Regions from separate parts of the Ochrobactrum sp. SFR4 genome, predicted to be linked through region 3. Evidence: predicted binding sites of a transcription regulator. Region 3 holds the regulator's gene; each other region holds the start of a gene.
The links. The regulator LexA, encoded in region 3, represses DNA repair genes until DNA is damaged. The targets are predictions, from matches to a motif close to TGTTCNNNNTGTGTTCNG.
Positions count from the first base shown of each region.

Region 1: a site for LexA is predicted at 3,024-3,041, ahead of HBA93_RS06930 (DNA recombination protein RmuC). Genes of this name have one in related genera too.
Region 2: a site for LexA is predicted at 2,431-2,448, ahead of HBA93_RS02590 (cytoplasmic protein). Genes of this name have one in related genera too.

Region 1 covers NZ_JAAPBB010000004.1:210,546-218,200, reverse strand. Annotated here, with positions in the region: gene lepA (translation elongation factor 4) at 1-1,095, shown strand, start outside; gene HBA93_RS06935 (Rdx family protein) at 1,166-1,417, shown strand; gene HBA93_RS06930 (DNA recombination protein RmuC) at 1,766-2,992, opposite strand; gene def (peptide deformylase) at 3,171-3,704, shown strand; gene fmt (methionyl-tRNA formyltransferase) at 3,754-4,689, shown strand; gene HBA93_RS06915 (GNAT family N-acetyltransferase) at 4,686-5,213, shown strand; gene truA (tRNA pseudouridine(38-40) synthase TruA) at 5,214-5,969, shown strand; gene HBA93_RS06905 (hypothetical protein) at 5,964-6,569, opposite strand; gene dapE (succinyl-diaminopimelate desuccinylase) at 6,640-7,655, opposite strand, start outside.
Region 2 covers NZ_JAAPBB010000002.1:72,562-80,216, reverse strand. Annotated here, with positions in the region: gene HBA93_RS02610 (DUF5330 domain-containing protein) at 1-255, shown strand, start outside; gene HBA93_RS02605 (SufE family protein) at 459-890, shown strand; gene HBA93_RS02600 (DUF6456 domain-containing protein) at 973-1,779, opposite strand; gene HBA93_RS02595 (helix-turn-helix domain-containing protein) at 1,776-2,066, opposite strand; gene HBA93_RS02590 (cytoplasmic protein) at 2,606-2,884, shown strand; gene HBA93_RS02585 (Ros/MucR family transcriptional regulator) at 2,972-3,400, opposite strand; gene msrB (peptide-methionine (R)-S-oxide reductase MsrB) at 4,203-4,622, shown strand; gene HBA93_RS02575 (S9 family peptidase) at 4,670-6,766, shown strand; gene HBA93_RS02570 (hypothetical protein) at 6,855-7,199, shown strand; gene HBA93_RS02565 (MBL fold metallo-hydrolase) at 7,394-7,655, shown strand, end outside.
Region 3 covers NZ_JAAPBB010000003.1:93,164-100,818, forward strand. Annotated here, with positions in the region: gene gltX (glutamate--tRNA ligase) at 272-1,690, opposite strand; gene HBA93_RS04570 (ComEC/Rec2 family competence protein) at 1,948-4,491, shown strand; gene lexA (transcriptional repressor LexA) at 4,710-5,432, opposite strand; gene HBA93_RS04580 (molybdopterin molybdotransferase MoeA) at 5,639-6,859, opposite strand; gene moaC (cyclic pyranopterin monophosphate synthase MoaC) at 6,893-7,369, opposite strand; gene trpC (indole-3-glycerol phosphate synthase TrpC) at 7,373-7,655, opposite strand, start outside.

The DNA of each region.
Region 1 (7,655 bases), on a different contig from region 3:
GTGGAGCGCGTCGGCGTATTCACACCGAAAATGGTGGCTGTTGAAGATCTGGGGCCGGGTGAGCTTGGCTTTATCACTGCCTCGATCAAGGAAGTAGCGGATACCCGCGTCGGTGATACGATCACCGAGGATAAACGTCCGACAGCAACCATGCTACCGGGTTTCAAGCCTGCACAGCCGGTGGTTTTCTGCGGTTTGTTCCCTGTGGATGCGGCTGATTTTGAAGATTTGCGTGCTGCCATGGGCAAGCTGCGTCTTAATGATGCGAGCTTCTCCTTTGAAATGGAAACATCGGCTGCTCTGGGATTTGGTTTCCGTTGCGGTTTCCTCGGGCTGTTGCATCTTGAAATCATTCAGGAACGTCTTTCCCGCGAATTTGATCTTGATCTGATCGCTACCGCACCTTCCGTTGTCTATCGCATGAATATGCTCGATGGTTCGGTGAAGGAACTGCACAATCCGGCAGATATGCCGGATGTGGTGAAAATCACTTCTATTGAAGAGCCGTGGATTAAAGCGACGATTCTGACGCCGGATGATTATCTCGGTTCGATCCTGAAACTCTGTCAGGAGCGTCGTGGTATTCAGGTCGATCTGTCTTATGTCGGCCCGCGTGCGATGGTGACCTATGAACTGCCGCTCAACGAAGTGGTGTTCGATTTCTACGATCGCCTGAAGTCGATTTCCAAAGGTTATGCATCTTTCGATTATAATCTGTCGGAATATAAAGAAGGTGATCTGGTGAAGATGTCGATCCTCGTCAATGACGAGCCGGTTGATGCGCTCTCCATGCTGGTACATCGTTCTGCTGCTGAAAAACGTGGCCGCGTGCTGTGTGAAAAGCTCAAAGACCTGATCCCGCAGCATATGTTCAAAATTCCGATTCAGGCGGCAATTGGCGGACGTATTGTTGCGCGTGAGACGATCTCGGCTCTGCGCAAGGACGTGACGGCGAAATGTTACGGTGGTGACGTTTCGCGTAAGCGCAAACTTCTGGAAAAACAGAAGGAAGGTAAGAAGCGCATGCGTCAGTTCGGTAAGGTGGAAATTCCGCAGGAAGCCTTCATTCAGGCGCTTAAAATGGGTGATGAATAATCACTTCAGAGACTTCGAGCAGACCCGCCTTCCGGCGGGTTTGTTTTAATTAAATATAGGATATTTCGATATGACTGCTAAGCCACGTATTACCATTGAATATTGTATCCAGTGTAACTGGATGCTCCGTGCTGCATGGGCGGCTCAGGAATTGTTGCAGGCATTCGGTGATGAAGTCGGTGAGATCGCGCTTATTCCGGGCGGCGACGGCAATTACATCATTCGTCTGAATGAGCAGGTGGTATGGGATCGTAAAGCTGAAAACGGCTTTCCGGAAACCGATGCGCTGGTTGCCCGTATTCGTGAGACAATGAAGGGCTGATCAGGCTCTGGTCTTTGTATGATATATAAAGACGTAGCAAGCTGATTTTTATTGTAAAATAAAAGCCGGATGCAGTGTGTGTCCGGCTTTCTTATTTATCGGGCAAAGTGTTGCGGCCATAATTTAATACGGAGATTCCGCTGCGGCTGTCCGGTTTTTGTGCGGATATATATGAGCTGCATAGACGCGGATTGCTGGTTTCGTCTTTATTTATTGCGGCGCAGATAGCTTAAATGGTTAATTTTACGGCCTAAAATAAGGCTCTGTTGTGCCTTGAACAGGATTTTAGCCACGTTTTGCAAAGGCCTATAATCCCGTTCTCAGAGATAGATTCCGTCAAATTGTTTCCTATAAAAAGCGCGGTGCCGGAGCACTGCCATTCTGTGGCAAGGATTGTTGCTGCGGCGCTTTTTTCTGTTCGTGATTATCCGGATTATCGCCCAGTTCCAATGCCTCAATCTTTGCACTGCGACGGGTGACTTTGGAGGATGAGATCAGAATATCGTCAATGTCGCGGCTGGCCTGTGAGAAATGGGTTTGTAATTTGCGCACACGCTCATCAAGGCGCGATACATCATCCATCAGCCGCACAACCTCTCCCTGAATGAGATGGGCCTGTTCCCGCATCCGTGCATCTTTGAGTACCGACTGGATGACCTGAATGGAGAGCATCAGCAGGGAAGGTGAGACAATAACCACCCGTGAGCGGTGAGCCCGCTGGATAATGACTTCAAAATTCTCGTGAATTTCCGCAAAGATCGATTCTGACGGTACAAACAGAAAGGCCGTATCCTGTGTCTCACCGCTGATGAAATATTTGGCGGCAATGTCACGGATATGTACCTCCATATTGCGGCGAAAAAGCTGCTCATAATGACGCTTGGCTTCCGGTGTTTCCGAGGCTTTTAATGCATTCCAGCTTTCCAGCGGGAATTTGGCATCGACCACCAGTGAGGCTGTGCCATTAGGCATCCGCACAAGACAATCAGGGCGCATGCCATTGGAGAGTGTAGCCTGAAACTCATAGGCACCCATTGGCAGGCCGTCGGCAATAATTGCTTCCATCCGCGACTGGCCGAAAGCGCCCCGCGTTTGCTTATTGGCTAGGGTGGCCTGCAATTGCACAACCTGACCGGCGAGAGACTGGATATTGTTCTGGGCAGTATCAATCACCGCCAGCCGCTCCTGCAACTTGCTCAGATTTTCATGAGTTGAACGGGTCTGTTCATTGATGCTGCGGCCAAGATGACTGGTCATGCCGTCCAGCCGGTCGCGGATGGATTTGTTGAGTTCTGCCTGCCGCGAGCCGAAAAGCTCTGCCATCGTCTGCATCCGGCCCTGCATTTCTGCCTGACTTTTCAGGATCGACTGCATTTGCATTTCTGCCTCGCGTGCCCGCTCTTCTGACTGGAATTGTGCATGCAGCATGGCTCTGCTGCTGCGGCCGGAGAGCCAGAACAGCAGGAGGAGGATGAGCAGTACAAAACCGCCCGCCGCCAGCAAAAACTGGGCGGGGCTGAGGCCGAGTACACCCGCAAAGGATGCCGGTATTTCTGAAGCAGATAATGTTTCCATAGATAAAGATTACACGATTCGCGGTAAATATAGGAATAAAACGTGAACAAATTTTTGTTCATCTCATGTAATTTATTGACGGCGGAGTGCTGAGAGATTAGATCGAACATCATTCCGATTGTGCCTGCCTGCGCGGGTGTCAGATATTTTCAATCATTTGCAACACCGGATCAATGTGATGACCATTAAGCCGATTATTTTTATTCCTGATCCGGTATTGCGTCAGGTTTCCAAACCCGTTGAGCGTTTCGATGCGGATTTGCGTAAATTTTCTGATGATATGTTTGCCACGATGTATGATGCGCCGGGTATTGGTCTGGCTGCAATTCAGGTGGCTGAACCGATCCGTATGGTGGTGATCGATCTGGCGAAAGAGGGCGATGCCCCTGCGCCGCATGTTTTTATCAATCCGGTGATTGTTGAGCGCTCGGATGAGCCGAGCAGCTATGAAGAGGGTTGCCTCTCGATCCCTGATTATTATGCGGAAGTGGAACGCCCTGCGACTGTGCGCGTGACCTATCAGGATCTGGATGGCAAACCGCGGGAAATCAAAGCTGAAGGCCTGATGGCTACCTGTCTGCAGCATGAGATTGACCATCTGGATGGCGTACTTTTTATCGACCATATTTCCAAGCTCAAGCGGGATATGGTGATCAAGAAATTCAAAAAACTGGCCAAGACCCATGTGCCGGCTTCGGGTAAAAAAATCTGAAATACAGGCTGAATTACGGCCAGGTCAGAGAGTGTAGGTAGGATAGTCTATGTCATTACGTATTGTGTTTATGGGCACGCCGGAATTTTCTGTTCCGGTGATGACAGCGCTGATCGGACAGGGCTATGAAATTGTGGCTGTTTACAGCCAGCCGCCGCGTCCGGCTGGTCGGCGTGGACTGGAACTGACAAAATCGCCGGTGCATGAAAAGGCCGAAGAATTCGGTATTCCTGTTTTCACGCCGAAAAGCCTGAAAGGCGAAGAAGAACAGCAGATTTTCCGTGATCTCAATGCGGATGTTGCGGTTGTTGTGGCCTATGGCATGTTGCTGCCAAAGGCCATTCTCGAAGCACCTGTACTTGGTTGCTATAATGGTCATGCGTCTCTGTTACCGCGCTGGCGTGGTGCGGCGCCAATTCAGCGTGCGATTATGGCTGGTGATGCCGAGACCGGTATGATGATTATGAAAATGGATGAGGGGCTGGATACCGGCCCTGTCGCCATGGTTGAGAAAATCACCATTACCCCGAATATGACTTGCGGCGAGTTGCATGATCGTCTGAGTATTACGGGTGCCGATCTGATGGTACGTGCTATGGCTGCACTGGAGCGTGACAGTCTGAAGCTCAACCCGCAGTCAGAAGATGGCGTGACCTATGCCTCCAAGATTGAAAAATCTGAGGCGCGTATCGACTGGTCGCAACCTGCACAGGCCGTACATAACTGTATCCGTGGTTTGAGCCCGTTTCCGGGTGCCTGGTGCGAGATGGAAATCAATGGTCAACTCGAGCGCATCAAAGTACTGCGCTCGGTGATCGCTGATGGTGCAGGCAAAGCCGGTGAAGTGCTGGACGGCCAGCTGGTAATTGCCTGTGGTGAGGGTGCGGTTGCGCTGACGCTGGTGCAGAAAGCCGGTGGCAAGGCTGTCAACGCTGCAGAATTCTGCAATGGCGTTAAACTGAGCCGCGGTACGATTTTGCCATGAGCCATTCTCCCGTCAAACAGCTAGATATTCGCCCTGTCAGCGAGCTGGATCGCTCAAAGATTGACGACGTGATTGCCGCTGCTTTTGACGGGACTGATGAAGTTGCATTGGTACGCAAGCTGGTTTCAGACGAGGATATTGTACTGGAACTGGTCGCCGAAGCGGAAGGCACAATCATCGGGCATATTCTGTTTTCCCGTTTATGGATTGAGCAAGATCACGATCGTCTTGCCGCTGTGGCATTGGCACCGCTGGCGGTACTACCTGCGCATCAACGGGCAGGAATTGGCCATGCGCTGATCGAAGAGGCACATCGCTTGCTGGTGCAGCAGGGCGAGAGGCTGAGTATTGTTTTGGGCGAGCCTGCATATTATGGCCGCTTTGGCTATGATGTTGCGGATGCTGCGCAGCTTGAAAGTCTTTATCCTGCACAATATTTGCAATTGAAATATCTCACAGAGAGCAAGCCTTGTACGACCATACAGGGCAAATTGATTTATGCTTCTGCATTCGGAGAGAGTTGAGTGCCGCGTTATCGCCTGACAGTTGAATATGATGGTTCATCCTATGCCGGATGGCAGCGGCAGGATAATGCGCCGAGTGTGCAAGGCGCTATCGAGTCCGCTATTTTCAAGTTTTGTGGCGACAGCAATTCTCTCGGTGCGGCAGGGCGCACCGATGCCGGTGTCCATGCTTTTCAGCAGACCGCACATGTCGATCTGACAAAAGACTGGGCGGCCTCCAAAGTCCGTGATGCGGTTAATGCTTATCTGGCGCTGGCTAAAGACGGTGTCTTCCTGCTGAATGTTGAAAAAGTGCCGGATCGTTTTGATGCGCGCTTCAGCGCGTTGGGACGGCATTATATTTACCGTATTATCAACCGTCGCACACCTTTGGCGCTGGAAGCCAGCCGAGCCTGGTGGGTGGCGAAAAAGCTCGATACGGATGCCATGCAGGAAGCCGCACAATTGCTTGTCGGTTTGCATGATTTTACGACATTCCGCTCAACACAATGCCAGTCCAAAAGCCCTGTTAAAACGCTTGATCTTCTGGATGTTCAGCGCCATGGCGAGTTGATTGAGGTGCGGGCATCTGCACGGTCTTTTCTGCATAATCAGGTGCGGTCTCTGGTTGGCAGTATTTCTGAAGTGGGGACAGGCCGCTGGACCAATGACGATCTGGTGGCGGCACTGGAAGCGCGTGACCGCAAAGCCTGCGGTGTCGTGGCACCTGCCCACGGCCTCTATATGATTGGTGCGGATTATCCGCTGATTTTATAGAGCAGGTATAAAACCTGCCAGATTTTGCAGTATGATTGTCAGCATAATACTGCCCAGCACCACAGAAATGAAAAATGGTGCGGCGAAACTATGTGGTCTTTGCAATGCTGCGCGGGTGAGCCTGTAGCTCAGCACCAATGTCGCCAGAAACAGCCCGAAACCGATACCTGCGAAGACCGGAGACAAATCCGGCAGCAGCAGGTTGAGGAATGAGAGCGGGGCATAAATCCAGGCAAATAACGCGGTTGTCCAGTTTGTAGCGACCACATAGGTGGAAAAACGACGCTCAAGGCCAAGGCTGCGGCTGAGAAAGCCGATGATGAGCAGCGGCAACAACCAGACAATCATGTCAATGGCGCCGAGCTTGACCGTATTGATAAGGCGCAATGCTGTAGCGTCGCCGCTTTCTGTTCCTTCGGTAAGACGGGCAGCGATTTCAACCCAGCCGATCAGCATTGGCGGCAGAGAAATCAGGATTGCATAAAAAGACCGCCAGAAACCGTCTGCATCCGTATTCAGATCATTCAATGCTTCCGGATGGCCGGTCATGGTGCGCCAGACTGCGGAGAAATAATACTGAATCTCTTCAAAACTGGGCATGGGCAACCTGTATAAGTGACGACGAAAGAGGTGCCTGTGTTTTCAGGACAGGCACCCGAAGTAAAATGACTCAGGCGAAAAAACCCTCAAGGAATTTTTCGTAAATTGCGGTGAGATTTTCAAGGTCTTGCAGTGATGTCCGCTCATTGGCCATATGCATGGTCTGGCCGACAAGACCAAATTCCACCACAGGACAATAATCCTTGATGAAGCGGGCATCGGATGTGCCGCCGGATGTGGAAAGCGTAGCCTGTTTTCCGGTTACCGCTTTGATCGCACCGTTAAGAGAGTCAATCAGCTTGTCATTGCGGGTCAGAAATACATGGCTCGGGCGTTCACTCCACTGTAACTCATAGTGCAGCGGTACGGATTTATCCTGCCGGAACGGATTGTCCTGTGCCGCATCGCTCAGGCGACGTGTAACTTCTTCTTGCAGAGTATCGGCTGTCCATGTGTCATTGAAGCGGATATTGAACGAGGCGACCGCTTTTGCCGGAATAACATTGGTTGCCGGATTGCCGACATCAATCGAGGTGATTTCCAGATTTGTGGCCTGAAAATTCTCTGTACCCTTATCATAGGCCGGTATCAGCAGGCTGTTCAGTAACGCCATAATACCGCGTACCGGATTATCCGCATTATGCGGATAGGCCACGTGCCCTTGTGTGCCGTGGACAGTGACGGTTCCGGTAACAGAGCCACGGCGGCCGATTTTGATTGTTTCGCCCAGACGGTCAGGGTTGGTTGGCTCCCCAACCAGTGAGGCATCCCAGTTTTCACCTTTGGATTTTGCCCAATGCAGCAATTTGTCGGTGCCGTTGATTGCGGGGCCTTCTTCGTCGCCGGTAATCAGGAAGGAAATATTCGGTTTGCTATCCGGGAATTTTTTCAGATAGCGTGCGGTTGCGGCAACAAAACAGGCTATTCCGCCCTTCATGTCTACTGCACCGCGGCCATAGAGTTCGCCATTATCAATAACGGCGGCAAAAGGCGGATGTTTCCAGAGTGAAAGATCGCCGGTCGGCACGACATCGGTATGACCGGCAAACATCAGATGCGGGCCTGTCCCTTTGAGGCGGGCATAGA
Region 2 (7,655 bases), on a different contig from region 3:
GCCAGTCCCGATCTCGTGGAGCAATGGCTGCAGGCCGGTAAAACCCTGCAAGAAATCAGCACATTTTGTGAGCGTAATCCCGCTCTTTGTATTGCCGGAAAAGCAGCGGTTCAGCAAAGTGGTGAACAGGCATTAATCCGCGCGAAAGAGGTTTTATCCGGTAGCGCTCCGCAAAACAACCAACCACCCGTTCCGCCAGTAACAGAGCAGGCACCTGCGTTCAAAATTCCTGTTCCTGCGCAGCGTCCCGGATAGAACATAATTTAAAGTGTTAGAGCGAGTTTTGTGCGCCCAATGGGGTGACCGGCGCTCTGGTTATTGCGATCGTCAGAACCGGAACTTTCCAATTGCCATAAAAATGGTCTATAAGCCGCGCCAAGTGTATATTTATCTGCATGCCTTGAGCGGAACGAATTTTCGTTTTTGCGCGGCATGCTTCAGTTAATGCGGAGAGACCTATGACAAATTCAAAGATCAGCACGATTGCGTCGGACTTTGAGTTTCTTGACGACTGGGAAGACCGCTATCGCTATGTGATTGAACTGGGACGCGATTTACAGCCCTATCCGGAAGAAGCCCGCGATGCGGATCATAAAGTTCCGGGCTGTGTCAGTCAGGTCTGGCTGCTGACCAGAAAAGGTCAGGGTACCGATCCGGTTATGGAATTCTTAGGCGATTCCGATGCGCATATTGTCCGCGGTCTGGTTGCGATCCTGCTTGCCCTTTATTCCGGCGAAACTGCATCTTCCATTCTGAAAATTGATGCAGAAAATGTGCTTAAAAGCCTGGGCCTTGATGAACATCTGACACCACAGCGTTCCAACGGCTTGCGCTCCATGGTGCAGCGTGTGCGCAATGACGCACAAAGCGCCCTGCAAAACGCCGCCTGATATTTCCCGTCATGCATTATGCTAAAACATGCGCACCGGTTTCATCGATGCGCATGTTCTGTTTTGAACTTGCAACAAATAACTAAAGTGAAGGCCGGTAATCCGGTGTTCCCCAGTGATAGGTTACTGGTAAAGCTCCCCCTTCCGGCAGTCGCCCTGCATTATAATGGCGGTGCAAAATGCTGAGTGCTGTTTTCAGCATCATTTTTCCTGAACGCGCCGGCCATGAACGCTCACGTTCCACCAATTCCAACCCTTTGAGAAAACAACATATATCCAGCAATATACCGGATAATTCCGGCCCTACGGCAATGAGCGCCTTATTCACCCGATCCCGGCAATCCAGTGCGTTATCACTCAATTCGGCTGCGCCTCCCCGTTCTCCCCTGACACGTCCGGCGACACTCGCATCCCAATTGGCAGAAATCCGTGGCATCATATTTCCGCGCGTAAAATCGGCTCTCAACCGCTCTCCGGCATGAAATTCGTCATCACTCAGAAAACGCCGGCCTGTCTGCTTATTCTTCCGGTAAAGCATAGCCAACGGGGACTCGGCATTATTGACGGAACGAGACCGGATGTTTTCACCTGCCGTCTGTACAACAGGTTCCTGAGACTGTTTCGCTTCAACGGCTTTCTTCAGCTTCTTCAGCAGATCCCGTCCTGTAAGTTCCAGGGTGATTTTATCTCGTGTTGCTTTTACCAACCCGCCTTTCAGCAATTGCTGCAACACCGGTTCGTCACAAGCAATTGTACCGCCCTCCTCACCGCTCAATAACCGGCACCCTTCCTCTCCTTCCAGCCTTGCCGGTGACCGCAGCAAAAATCTGAGTAACCGCAAAGCAGAATATTGATCTGTCGGGGATAATGCAGTGATGGTTTTGCTCATTCGCCTGCACTCCCGCACGGATAAAGCGCCCGAATGAGATATTCAAACGAACTGACATTGCGATCAAATTTCTCATTTTCCCGCATGTCCTCAATCAAATGGCAGGCATGTTTAACCGTGGTTCTTTCACGGCAAAATGCATAGGCCACTTCAGACATAGAAAGGCCGAACATCGTATGTGCGATATACATGCCGAATTGCCGGATTCTGGCGACATGACAAGTGCCCCGTTGCGGGCTACGCAAATCTTGCAGGGACACCTGAAAAAACACGGACAACAGCGTCATTAATGCTCCGCACAAATTCCAGGCGCGCACTTGCCGCTCCCTGCTTGTCAGCTGGCCTTTAACACTGCTGTTTCTTTGCATAAGGTCAGCCAGATACAACGCATTCTCTGTCATGCGTTTGTTACTAATACTATTCTGTCTGCAATGCGCTTCCTGTCCGCCGGATAAATAATGCAAGCGCGATAGTTCCGGCAAATTATGCAAGACACCAAGTGAATCCGTGTGAGCGGATAAAAAATCTGAAAAATTGTTCAACATATGCCCTCCGCAGACGACATATCAATAATATAAAAACCTTATACGAAGATAAAACTGAGATTTAAAATATAAATATATAATTCAATTCAAACAACAAATATTAAAAAAGAACATATAAACAAAGATAAGCCATTAAATACAAATGTTTTATTAAACAATAAATTTTAATTATAGAAATAATACTCAAACAACAAATACTACATTTTAATTTTAATCATATCTGCTTATCCCCCACCGGCAGTAAAACATCATAATTCCCGTCATAAAAACGGGGATTAACAATGTCAGCCACACTGCAACAGGAAAAACAATTATTTCTGGAAAATCGTAAAGAAGATGCACTTCAGGCAGCACAATCATTTGCTCTGCAAATGAGCTGCGGCATCGACTTGCAGCAAGCCTTAAATGCTCCAGCCGAAAAAAGAGCAAATATTGCAGCAAAACTATCGCGGCTCATCAAAAGAGAGCGGCTAAAAGGTCTCAACAAGCATTGGAGTTACGATCTCAACCGTCACATTGCTCTAAAACAAGCTCAAACCCGCCTGCTGCAACTGCTTTAATAATAACGGACAAGTTCTCATAAAAAAACAACGGCACTTTCGTGCCGTTGTTTATTTCTTGATCTCTTTGCAGAGATGCAGGCCGGATCAGGCAGCTTTACGCTTACGACCAAGTCCCATTTTCTTGGCAAGCTGCGAACGGGCTGCAGCATAGTTCGGCGCAACCATCGGATAGTTAGGATCCAGATCCCATTTCTCACGATATTGTTCCGGTGTCAGATTATAATGGGTCATCAGGTGACGCTTCAGCGATTTAAACTTCTTACCGTCTTCAAGGCAGATAATATAATCGTCGTGAACTGATTTCTTAGGGCTGATTGCCGGTTTAGGCTTTTCAACCACGGCAACCACTTCTTCACGAACACCTGAACGGGCAAATGCTGCATGAACATCAGCGATCAATGCAGGCACTTCACCGGCACGTATAGAGTTATTGCTGACATAAGCGGCAACAACATCAGCTGTAAGACTGAGCAGCAGTTCGTCAGCAGAAACCACAGTCTCTGGATGTTCCATTATACTTCCTTTACCTATAAATATTGCTGACTGGAAACTCTCTGAAAATACATGAGAATTCTATCCATTCACCAATCAACCAGTTTAACCTTAGCTTGCCACCCGCAATCATCTTCTCATATCTGTAAAATTTGTAAAATGTCAATTTATTTCACAATTTTGTTAAGTGATGCTGCAATTTTTGACTAAATAATTAAATTTCAACACTCAAAATCACGAGAATTAATATCTGCAAACCTGTCGAAAACAGAAAACTATTTCTCTTCTCGCCTGAAGATAATCAATCTGAGCCTGCTATACACGTAGTACAATGTAAAAACATGCCTCTGAAACTATCTCCAGCAAACAAATTCACCTCAAACGTGAAATTTCGCCTCTCGAAACAAACTACAGTAAAACTCAGCAAACACTACGATATGAAGCAATTTTGCGGATATTTGCTATTCTATCAAAAAAACCTGTATTTCTATATTAAGTCATTTTTCTGGCAATTCATGACAACAGATATTTTATACAACGATTTTTTCAAAAAAATCTGCTTTTGTAAGATTATCCGCTGCACAAACAGGTCAAACGCCTGTGCAGTTTCATATTATGCCTTTGAAAATACACAGTTGTATATTCACCTTTTAAAAAGCGGTTAATATCCCCATATATTGGAAAAATGACTATTCTGAACACGGACAGGCCTGAGTAAACCAGATCAGACCTGCTCTTCTGACCTGCCTCTTTGAATAACGCACATTCGGTGCAACAACGCATTATACTTTCCGAATGTACACTGAACCGCCGGAGAACCACCATGTCTGAGAAAAACATGCCCCAACGCCCGCTTAAAGTTCAGAAAACAGATGCCGAATGGCGTGAACAGCTCACACCGGAGCAATATAAAATCACGCGCCAGCACGGCACAGAACGTGCATTTTCCAGTCCTGATTTTGACCTCAAACTCCACGGCACTTATCACTGTATCTGCTGTGACCGTCTGCTCTATAATTCAGAAGATAAATTCAATTCAGGAACAGGCTGGCCGAGCTTCGTCCGTCCGGCTGAGCCGGAAGCTGTCAATGCCTTTGAGGATCATTCCTATGGTATGAACCGTACAGAAATACGCTGCGCCGATTGTGATGCACATCTCGGCCATGTATTTCCTGACGGCCCTGCACCAACCGGACTGCGATTTTGCATGAATGGCACAGCATTATATTTTACTGAAGCCTGACAGCCTCAGGTTTTGCATCTTATTTTGGCAACAATACCGGAAACAGTATGAACCAGCATTCATTCCCTAAGCACAACGCCCCAGCAACTGAGAAGAAGGCGTTCAGCGACACGCGCCACGGTATTGTCCGCCAAGATGAATATCATTGGCTGCGCGCTGCCAACTGGCAGGATGTTCTGCGTGATCCTTCTCTGCTGGATACACAAATCCGTTCACATCTTGAAGCTGAAAACACCTATCAGTCAGCTTTAATGGCAGATACGCAAGATCTGCAGAAACAACTGTTCTCGGAAATGAAGGGGCGCATCAAGGAAGATGATTCCAGTGTGCCGGTCAAAGACGGTGCCTATGCGTATGGTATCTCCTATGTCACCGGCGGTCAGCATCCGCAATATTTCAGAATCCCGCGGAATGGCGGCGACAAAACCATTCTGATTGACGGCGACAAGGAAGCCGCATCCCTTGCTTATTTCAGCCTTGGCGGACTGGACTATTCGCCTGACCATAAAGCATTGGCATGGTCCGCGGACACTAAAGGCTCCGAATTTTATGACATCAAGATCCGCGATCTCTCCACGCTGGAAGACAATGCGGATCTGCTGACATCAACGGCAGGCGGAACTGTATGGGATGCAGCAAGTCAGGGTGTTTTCTATGTGCAGATGGATGATAATCATCGCCCTGCCAAATTATTCTATCACCTTACCGGCACGCAACAGGGTCAGGATACGCTGATCTATGAAGAAAAAGACGCCGGTTTTTTCATGAATGTTTCCGGCAGCTCACTGAATGATTTTGTTTTCATCAATATTCAGGATCATGAAACCTCTGAAGTCTGGCTGATACCGGCCAATGATCCGCAGGCAAAGCCACAGCTCGTGGCAGCGCGCGAAACCGGTATTGAATACAGCCTCACAGAAGGCGGAGACGTTTTCTATATTCTCACCAATATTGACGGTGCGAAGGACTTCAAGATTATGTCCGCACCGGTCAGCGCCCCGCAAAAACAAAACTGGACAGAAGTCGTTGCCGAGAAATCAGGCACGATTATTCTGGATGTTGGAGCGTATAAAGATCATCTGGTCTGGCTGGAGCGTAATAATGGCCTGCCGCGCATTGTTATCCGTGAACGGATCAGCGGAGCAGAACATGCCATTGCTTTTGACGAGGAAGCCTATTCGCTTGGTTTGCATGGCAGCGCTGAATATGACACGGATGTAATTCGTTTTTCCTATTCATCCATGACCACACCAAGCCAACTCTTTGACTATAATATGGTCACACGCGAACGCGTGCTGCTGAAAACGCAGGAAGTGCCAAGTGGCCATGTGATTGAAAATTATGTCACCCGCAGGCTCCTTGCACCGGCGGCAGATGGTGAACTGGTGCCGGTTTCCATTCTCGCCCATAAGGACACACCGCTGGACGGTTCTGCACCATGTCTTCTCTATGGCTATGGCGCTTATGGCAGCTCCATTCCGGCAAGTTTTTCGACCACACGCCTCTCTCTGGTTGACCGTGGTTTTATCTATGCCATTGCCCATATTCGCGGGGGCAAAGATAAAGGCTTTGCCTGGTATGAGAATGGCAAGCGGGAGCATAAGGTCAATACATTCACTGACTTCATCGCCGCAGCAAAACATCTTGTGGCAGAGAATTTCACCCGTCATGACCGGATTATCGCCCATGGCGGTTCGGCAGGCGGTATGCTGATGGGCGCTATCACCAATATGGCACCGGAAGCCTTTGGCGGGATTATTGCCGATGTGCCGTTTGTGGATGTGCTGAATACTATGCTGGATGACAGCCTGCCACTGACCCCGCCGGAATGGCCGGAATGGGGCAATCCGATTGCATCGGAAACGGACTACCGCACCATTGCCGCCTATTCCCCTTATGACAATGTTTCCGCGCAGAATTATCCGCCGATACTGGCAACAGCAGGCCTGACAGACCCGCGTGTTACCTATTGGGAAGCGGCAAAATGGGTTGCTAAACTGCGCGATCAGTCCACCAGCGGCAATCCTGTGCTTTTCAAAATCAATATGGAAGCAGGCCATGGTGGTGTTTCAGGGCGTTTCTCGCAGCTGGAAGAAGTCGCCTATAATTATGCTTTCGCGCTTAAGGTTGCAGACAGACTGTAACAAGCGCATAAAGATATGAACCGGCAGAGCAGAATTTTCTGCTCTGCCATGCCTTCCGAAAACAGGAAAGGATTAAGCCATGCCATTCATGTCTCTGAATTTCCTCAGCAAAAGCGGGCTACAGCTTTGCGTGTCCGCTTTTAGCATTCTGGCTCTGTCCACCATCTCAACACCGCAGGCAGAAGCCGCGGTTCGTAAAAATGTCAGCGAATATGCAGGGCAGCGCTGCAATCCGCCTCCGCGTGGCAGCGGTGTTATTGTCGGCATTTTTCAGGGGCTTGGCGAAAGCGCTTTTGTCAGCAGCGACTATCCGGAAGTGATCAGCCGCTATCGCTGTTTTTCCTCGCTGGAAGAATGCAAAGGCTGGCTGTACACAATGCAAAGTCTCTATAGCGCAGGCCTGCCCCGCGCAGCCAAATGCCTGAAACGCTGAAAACCGCGCTATATACACTGTGTTTACTGTGATGAAACAAAGCGGAATCTGCTGAAAACCCTTTAAATCCCGCTTTTTAGCCGCGACCGGTTACTTTGCCGTAACCTGCGGATTTTTACATGCCTTCTTGTCAGCGGCGCTTAGCTCCTTAATTTCCGTAACACCGATATCATCCCTCCGGTGAAGGAAAAACCATGACATTCTTAAAAACAGCAACACAATTTCTGAGCAAAGCAGCTTTTGCGGCAACAATCGCAACCTCCGCCCTCTCCGTATCCTCTGCCCATGCGCAGGAAAATAAAGCACTGAACTGGCAATTCTTTCAGGCAGATGAAAATGGCTTTCTCCGCACACCCGTTCTGCTGACCGGCGAAAAAGAAGCGGTTCTGCTGGATGGCGGCTTCACACTTTCAGACGGCAAAGCTCTCGCAGAGAAAATCAAGGAAAGCGGCAAAA
Region 3 (7,655 bases):
AGGGTATTTTTACCGGCGCTGCCAGTTTGAAAAATATCCTAAGCGGGTTGTCACGTAAAATTCATGATATTTTTGAATGACAGCCTGAAAAATTCTTGGCTCAAATTATCGTAAAAACCGGGCGTTGCAATGCAGAAATTCGGGTTTTTATGAACAAATTTCTGTCAATTCGCCATTCTTACGACAGAAGCCGGTCTGTGAAAATCACACTCCTGTGTTCAGGGCGTGTTTGAAGCCGTATTCCGTTGAAAGAACACGGCTTCTGACAGGCTTAAACGGCCTGATCCTGAATGCGTCCGAGCGCTTCTTCACGACCCAGAACCACCAGAACATCAAAAACACCCGGTGAAGTGGCGCGGCCGGTGAGGGCGGCACGCAGAGGCTGGGCAATTTTGCCAAGCTTCAGGCCGGTTGATTCCGCATGAGCACGGACAACGGCATCCAATGCTTCTGCATTCCACTCGGCAGCTTCCAGCTTCGGTAACACATCTTTGAGGATCGCGCGGCCTTCATCATTGAGCAGGCTTGTCGCTTTTTCATCCAGTGGCAGGGGGCGGGAAACGAACAGGAATTTCGCGCCGTCAGCCAGCTCTACCAGTGTTTTTGCACGATCTTTAAGACCCGGCATTGCTGCAACAAGCTGTGCACGACGTTCATCGGTCAGCAGAGCCTGCAGTTCCGCACCGCCTTCAATATAAGGCAGAACATCGATCAGCGCTTTGGTAAGCGTTTCTGAATCACTGGCGCGGATATGATGACCGTTAATGGCTTCCAGTTTCTGGAAATCGAAACGAGATGCGCCTTTGTTGATGTCTTTGGTATCAAACCATTCAATCATCTGCTCGATGGTCATGATTTCATCATCACCATGGCTCCAGCCGAGACGAACCAGATAGTTGCACAGTGCTTCAGGCAGATAGCCCATTGCACGATAGGCCTCAACGCCAAGCGCACCGTGGCGCTTGGAGAGCTTGGCACCATCCGCACCATGGATCAGCGGGATATGGGACATTTTAGGCACATCCCAGCCCATTGCCTGATAAATAACTGTCTGGCGGGCAGCATTGGTCAGATGGTCATCACCACGGATAATATGGGTAACGCCCATATCATGATCGTCGACCACAACCGCATGCATATAGGTTGGCGCGCCGTCGGAACGCAGAATGATGAAATCATCCAGATCTTTGTTCGGGAAACGGACTTCACCCTGCACATCATCCATCACAACAGTTTCGCCTGTCTGAGGCGCTTTAATGCGGATAACCGGCTTCACACCTGCCGGTGCTTCCGACGGATCACGGTCACGCCAGCGGCCGTCATAACGCGGCGGGCGACCTTCAGCACGCGCCAGCTCACGCATCGCATCCAGTTCTTCCGGTGAGGCATAGCAATAATAGGCTTTACCGGCCTTCACCAGTTCTTCAGCAACTTCGCGGTGGCGCGGTGCGCGTTCCCACTGGGAGATAGCATCGCCGTCCCATGTCAGGCCGAGCCATGTCAGGCCTTCAAGAATAGCGGCCGTTGCGGCCTCGGTGGAGCGCTCGCGGTCGGTATCCTCAATGCGCAGCAGCATCTTGCCGCCGGTATGTTTGGAATAAAGCCAGTTAAACAACGCTGTACGTGCGCCGCCGATATGCAGATAGCCGGTCGGGGAAGGCGCAAAGCGGGTAATAACGGGTGATGACATCGGTCGCTCCGTATCTGCGGTAAAGTTACAGGATCTTACGCTTATATCCGAATATATCGCCTAAAGAATGTAACTGACCGCCTCTCGATTTCTTGTGCTGTTCATGTAGCATAGGCAGCACAACGTGCAAGACTTGATGCAAAAATCAAAGCAGAGAACCGGTGTTTAACGCCGCTCAATGCAAGATTCCTGCGTGAAATAGGCTGTTTTGGACGTATAATTGTGCAGCTGTCAGGTGCGGGGGCAATTCAGACAGCATGGCGAATGGTTATGACGGTGAATGTAGTCATCAGGCAGGCAAGACTGAGTCCCGTTATGATGATGACGGGGCGCAGACAAGTGCTGCCCGCAACACTTATTCTCGCAGGCTGACAGTTGAGCAAACCATGCTTGGTTTTGCTCCTGTGCCAGATTCGGAGATTATTCCCGATGATGGTGCTGTTTATAGCGGACGAAAGCGGGCACTGATTATCCGGCTAAATCTGCGGGAATATTGGCAGCGTTTTCTGGATGATATCTGTGATGCTCTGCTGTTTGAATATGAACGCGGAACGGTTTTCCTGTTACTGGCCGTTGCGAGTGGTGCAGGGGCGGTTCATTATTTTTCCCTGAGGGCTGAACCATACTGGATAGAGCTGTTTGTACCGGCATTCTTGTTGATCTGGCTGTTGTTTTTGCTGCGTGATACGCTGATCAGGCGTGTCAGCCTTGTGCTGATATTAGCCTTTATGACTGGTATGCTGGCTGCGAAATGGGAGACGCAGCGCTATGCAACGCAAATGCTTGGCAGTTCTGTGTCAACCACTTTGACAGCGCGGATTGTCTCGCTCGAACAGGAGGCTGAAGACAATGGCAAAGCCGGACGCTGGCGTATTGTTGCCGATGTGCTGACAACGGAAAAACCGCATCTGCGCTATGCGCCGCAGCGATTGCGGCTCTCTGCACGTGATTTACCTGCGCAGGCTGAAACCGGTTCTGTTCTGAAAGGGGCGGTGCGATTGCGTCCCCATGGCGGGCCGGTGCGTTCCGAGCAATATGATTTCGCATTTCATGGATATTTTCGCGGCATTGGCGGTAATGGCTTCTATCTCGGTGTACCGAAACTGGTTGATGGTGAATTTGCCGGTGATGCAGTGTCAAAGAGCTGGACTGCGTCCGTTGAGGCATTGACCGGTCAGTTGCGGGCGATGATAGGCGGGCGGATTATGCAGGCACTGTCCGGTGAAGAAGGGGCGGTGGCCGCAGCGCTGATCTCCGGCCAGCGGGCAGGGATCAGCGAGATAACCAATGAGGCGCTGCGCATTGCAGGGCTGGCGCATATTCTCTCAATTTCCGGCCTGCATCTGGCGCTGGCAGCGGGTATAGTCATGGTAAGCCTGCGAGGTATTGCCGGACTGCTCCCATCTTTAGCGCTCTATTATCCGGTGAAGAAAGCCGCCGCACTGATTTCACTGTTTTCCTCCGGTTTCTATCTGGCTTTATCCGGTGCTGATGTGGCGGCACAGCGTAGTTTTATCATGCTGGCCGTGATGCTTTGTGCCGTGATTTTAGATCGCAAAGCTCTGACCTTGCGTAATCTGGCGATTGCAGCGCTGTTTAGTATTCTTGTGACACCGCATGAAATCTTGGGGCCGAGTTTTCAGATGTCCTATTCTGCAACCGGTGCGCTGATTGCAGGTTTTGCGTGGTGGAAATTACGCAAGAGACAAAACAACGAACGAGTGACGCGACAGACGGGATTGGGGAGCAAGCTCAGGCTTTGGCTGGGCGGAGTTGCGGGGACATCACTCTTGGCCGGCATCGCCAGCGGGCTTTTTGCAGCCTTTCACTTTAACAATATGGCACCGCTTGGAATGCTGGGAAATGCACTGGCATTGCCGGTGATCTCGGTGCTGATCATGCCTTTTGCGGTTCTGTCACTATTGATGATGCCATTGGGGCTTGAATGGCTGCCTTTACAGGTAATGGGCAAAGGCATTGAACTGGTCAAATGGATTGCCCATTTTGTTGCCGGACTTTCCCCTGATCTGATACCCGGTCTGTTACCCGTGCCTGTAGTGTTGTTATGGACGGCTGCTCTGCTTACAGCAATGATCCTCAACAGTCATTTGCGGCTGATATCGTTGTTTTTTTTCATGGCTGGCGGGATCGTGCTGAGTATGAATACTTTGCCGGATATTATTATCTCGGAAGATGCCAGACTGGTTGCTGTGCGTCAGAATAATATTCTCTATGTGAACCGCCAGCGACCAGCTGCGTTCACAACTGATAACTGGCGCAAGGCCTATAGAATTCATGAGATTAAAACGCCTGATAAGAGCAGTGCGGCACATTCCGGAGGTTTTGTCTGTGAGGATGGGTTATGCAGTTTTGATCTGCAAAACGAGCAGGTGCTGGCTTATGCCGAAAACCGGCCTGCTGCAGATATCGCCTGTAATATCGGTGACATTATCGTTCTCGCTTATGCGGGAAACCTATCGTGCCCTGACATAAATGAAAGTCGCATTACACCGGCAGTAACGCGAAAAGAACCAGTTATAATCACCCGCCAGCAACTGGCATTACGAGGTGTGGCGGAGATTTATCTGAAACCGGATAGTCGTAGTAATACAGACATAGCGCAAATTCATACTTCAGATATGTTGCAAAGCTCTGTTTCCGGAATGCGGATACATCAAGCTGGTTCAGCATACCAGCCGGAACAGGATTCGGTCGTGTTTGCAGTGGGAGAGCCGCAACGACCTTGGCATGGCTATCGTCTCTGGTCCCGTGCTGCCCGCAATCTGGAAGATCCGAAATAGGACTGTCACGCCTGTTCAATGAGTGCCGCAATTATGAGTGCATAGTTGTGGTACAAAGATGCACTAAAATATGTAATTTACAGAGTGCGATCTGTATCGCTCTGTTGGTCAGAACACTGTCAAAATGACCTGTCATGTTTCATTCAAAAATGAAATATCTGTAATCAATCGTCTGAAGTCGAAAACCGGCGGTTGGCCGGTTTTCGCTCCGATGCATATTAGTAGCGGCGTACCAGACCAACCAGCTTACCCTGAACACGCACACGGTCAGGACCAAAAATACGGGTTTCATAAGCAGGGTTCGCAGCTTCAAGCGCAACAGATGCGCCTTTGCGGCGGAAGCGTTTCAGTGTCGCTTCTTCATCATCGACCAGAGCCACAACAATTTCACCGGCATTGGCGGTATCACCACGGCGGATAATCACTGTATCGCCATCGAGAATACCGGCTTCGATCATCGAGTCACCTTTGACTTCCAGCGCATAATGCTCACCGCTGCCAAGCATTTCCGGCGGCAGGGTAATCATATGGGTTTGTGATTGAATGGCGGAAATCGGTACACCGGCTGCAATACGTCCCATCACCGGAACACTGATACCGGCAGGTGCTTCCGATTCTGTCGCAGGCGCGGCTTTTTTAGGCAGTTCGGTGACATTCTTTTTGCTGAGATCGCCTTCAATGACACTTGGTGAGAATTTCTTCTGGCTGTTGAGACCCGGCGCAATCGAGTCCGGCAAACGCACAACTTCAAGCGCACGCGCTCTGTTTGGCAGACGGCGGATAAAACCGCGTTCTTCCAGAGCTGTAATCAGACGGTGAATACCGGATTTGGAAGCGAGATTGAGCGCCTCTTTCATCTCGTCAAACGAAGGGGGAATGCCGCTTTCCTTCAGGCGGTCATGGATAAACAGCAATAATTCATGTTGTTTACGCGTCAGCATTATACGCTCCCAAAGCCTTTATATTATCTGCCGGTTACTAAAATTATGGTGGCAGATAATGAAGTCGTGCAGACTAAACGCATAACCGCATGCACGGGGCGCGGTAGCGAGAATCAATTTTTAAAACAAACCCAGAACGAACACTATATGTTCCAGTATTGTTCTGCAAGGCTTTAAAAGTGATTAATCCGATTGTTTAAAGAATTTCAGCGTATCATCAGGATCTGACAGCGATCACCGGCTTTGGCTGCTTCCGCAAAAGGCTCACGGATCAGCAGAGCATCCGCGCAGGTAATGACGGTCAGCATGGAGGAATCCTGCACCGGCAGAGGCGTTGCCAGTAACTCACCGTCGCTGTTGCGGGTCAGAGTTGCACGGGCGTAATCACGGCGGTTACCATTGGCGGCCATGTCCTGTGCCAGTCTGGCGCCGGCAATATATGTGGTCGCGGCTTTACCTGCCAGACGCGCAACCAGAGGTGCCAGAAACACATAGGAGCAGACGAGGCTGGAGACCGGATTGCCGGGAAGTCCAAGAACGAGCAGGGGCGCTTTGCCTTCGCGATCCAGCTGGCCGAACATGAGTGGCTTACCCGGACGCATGGCGATTTTGTAAAAGCCGAGTTCAACGCCGCAATTGGTCAGTGCCTTATGCACCAGATCATGATCACCGACAGATGCGCCGCCCAGCGTAATCAGAATATCGGCCTCCGAAGCAGCGACATTACGAATGGATTGCTCGATAAGGGCCAAATCATCCGGCACAATACCAAGATCATCTGCCGTGCCGCCATTGCGCCGTACAATTTCTGCGACACCATAACTGTTGGAGCTGACGATCTGATCTGCCGCAGGAACAGTGCCTGCAGGTACAAGCTCATTACCTGTAGCAAGAATAGCTGTTTTAGGGCGTTTATAGACCTGCAATTGCGCATGGCCGGACGCTGCCGCTAAAGAGAGCGATGCCGGATCAAGCAGATGACCGGTTTGCAGCAAGCATTCACCGTCTTTAAAATCCAGCCCGCTGAACCGGATATGACGGCTTTTGCTCACATCCCGTAACAGTGTAACCAGATTACCTTCCTGCTGCGTGTCTTCCTGAATGACAATCGTGTCGGCACCGGCAGGCATTGGCGCACCGGTAAAAATACGCACAGCCTCACCGGATTTGAGCATGCCGTCAAAGCCTTTGCCTGCAGCAGATTCGCCGATGACTTTCAATATAACGGGCAGCTGCTCGGCATCGGCAAAGCGTATGGCATAACCGTCCATGGCCGAGGCATCAAAAGGCGGTTGATTGAATGAGGCAAAAATCGAAGTGGCGAGAACACGATCACCGGCTTCATGCAGGGCGACGTGCTCATGGCCGGAAGGCATTTTATCCGCCAGCAAAAGCCGCAAAGCCTCATCAACCGGTAATAATGCCATGAAACCTACCCCGTAAAAAATAAGAGCGATATGCTAAGAACGCTGCCAGTCGCCGGATTTACCGCCGGTTTTGCTGTCGACGGCTATATTGCCTATGACCATGCCTTTATCGGCAGCTTTTGCCATATCATAAATCGTCAGGCAGGCGACGGAGACAGCCGTGAGTGCCTCCATTTCCACGCCGGTTTTGCCGGTCAGTTTGACTGTCGCACTAACCCGCAAGCCAGGCAGTGCCTCATCCGGCTCGATATCAACCGAGACTTTGCTCAGCATCAATGGATGGCAAAGCGGAATCAGATCAGAGGTCTTTTTTGCAGCCATAATACCGGCAAGACGGGCGGTGCCGATAACATCGCCTTTGGCGGCATTGCCGGAAAGGATCAGCTCAAGCGTCTGCTTTTGCATCGTGACACAGCCCGATGCGGTCGCAATGCGCACAGTGTCGGTCTTGTCACCGACATCGACCATATTCGCAGCGCCGCTTTCATCGAGATGTGTCAGCTTGCTCATAACTTACTCTTTGCCGGTCAGGAGTTTGCGGGTTGCTCTGGCCACATCCTGCTGGCGCATTAGGCTTTCACCGATCAGGAAGGTGGAGATGCCGGATTTCTGCAAACGCAGGCAATCATCATGCGTGAAGATACCGCTTTCACCAACCAGAAGACGGTCATCCGGCACCATGGCTGCCAGACGTTCAGATACTGCGAGATCGACTTCGAAAGTGCGTAAATTACGGTTGTTGATGCCGAGCAGACGCGAGGACAGTTTGAGAGCCCGTTCCATTTCAGCTTCATCA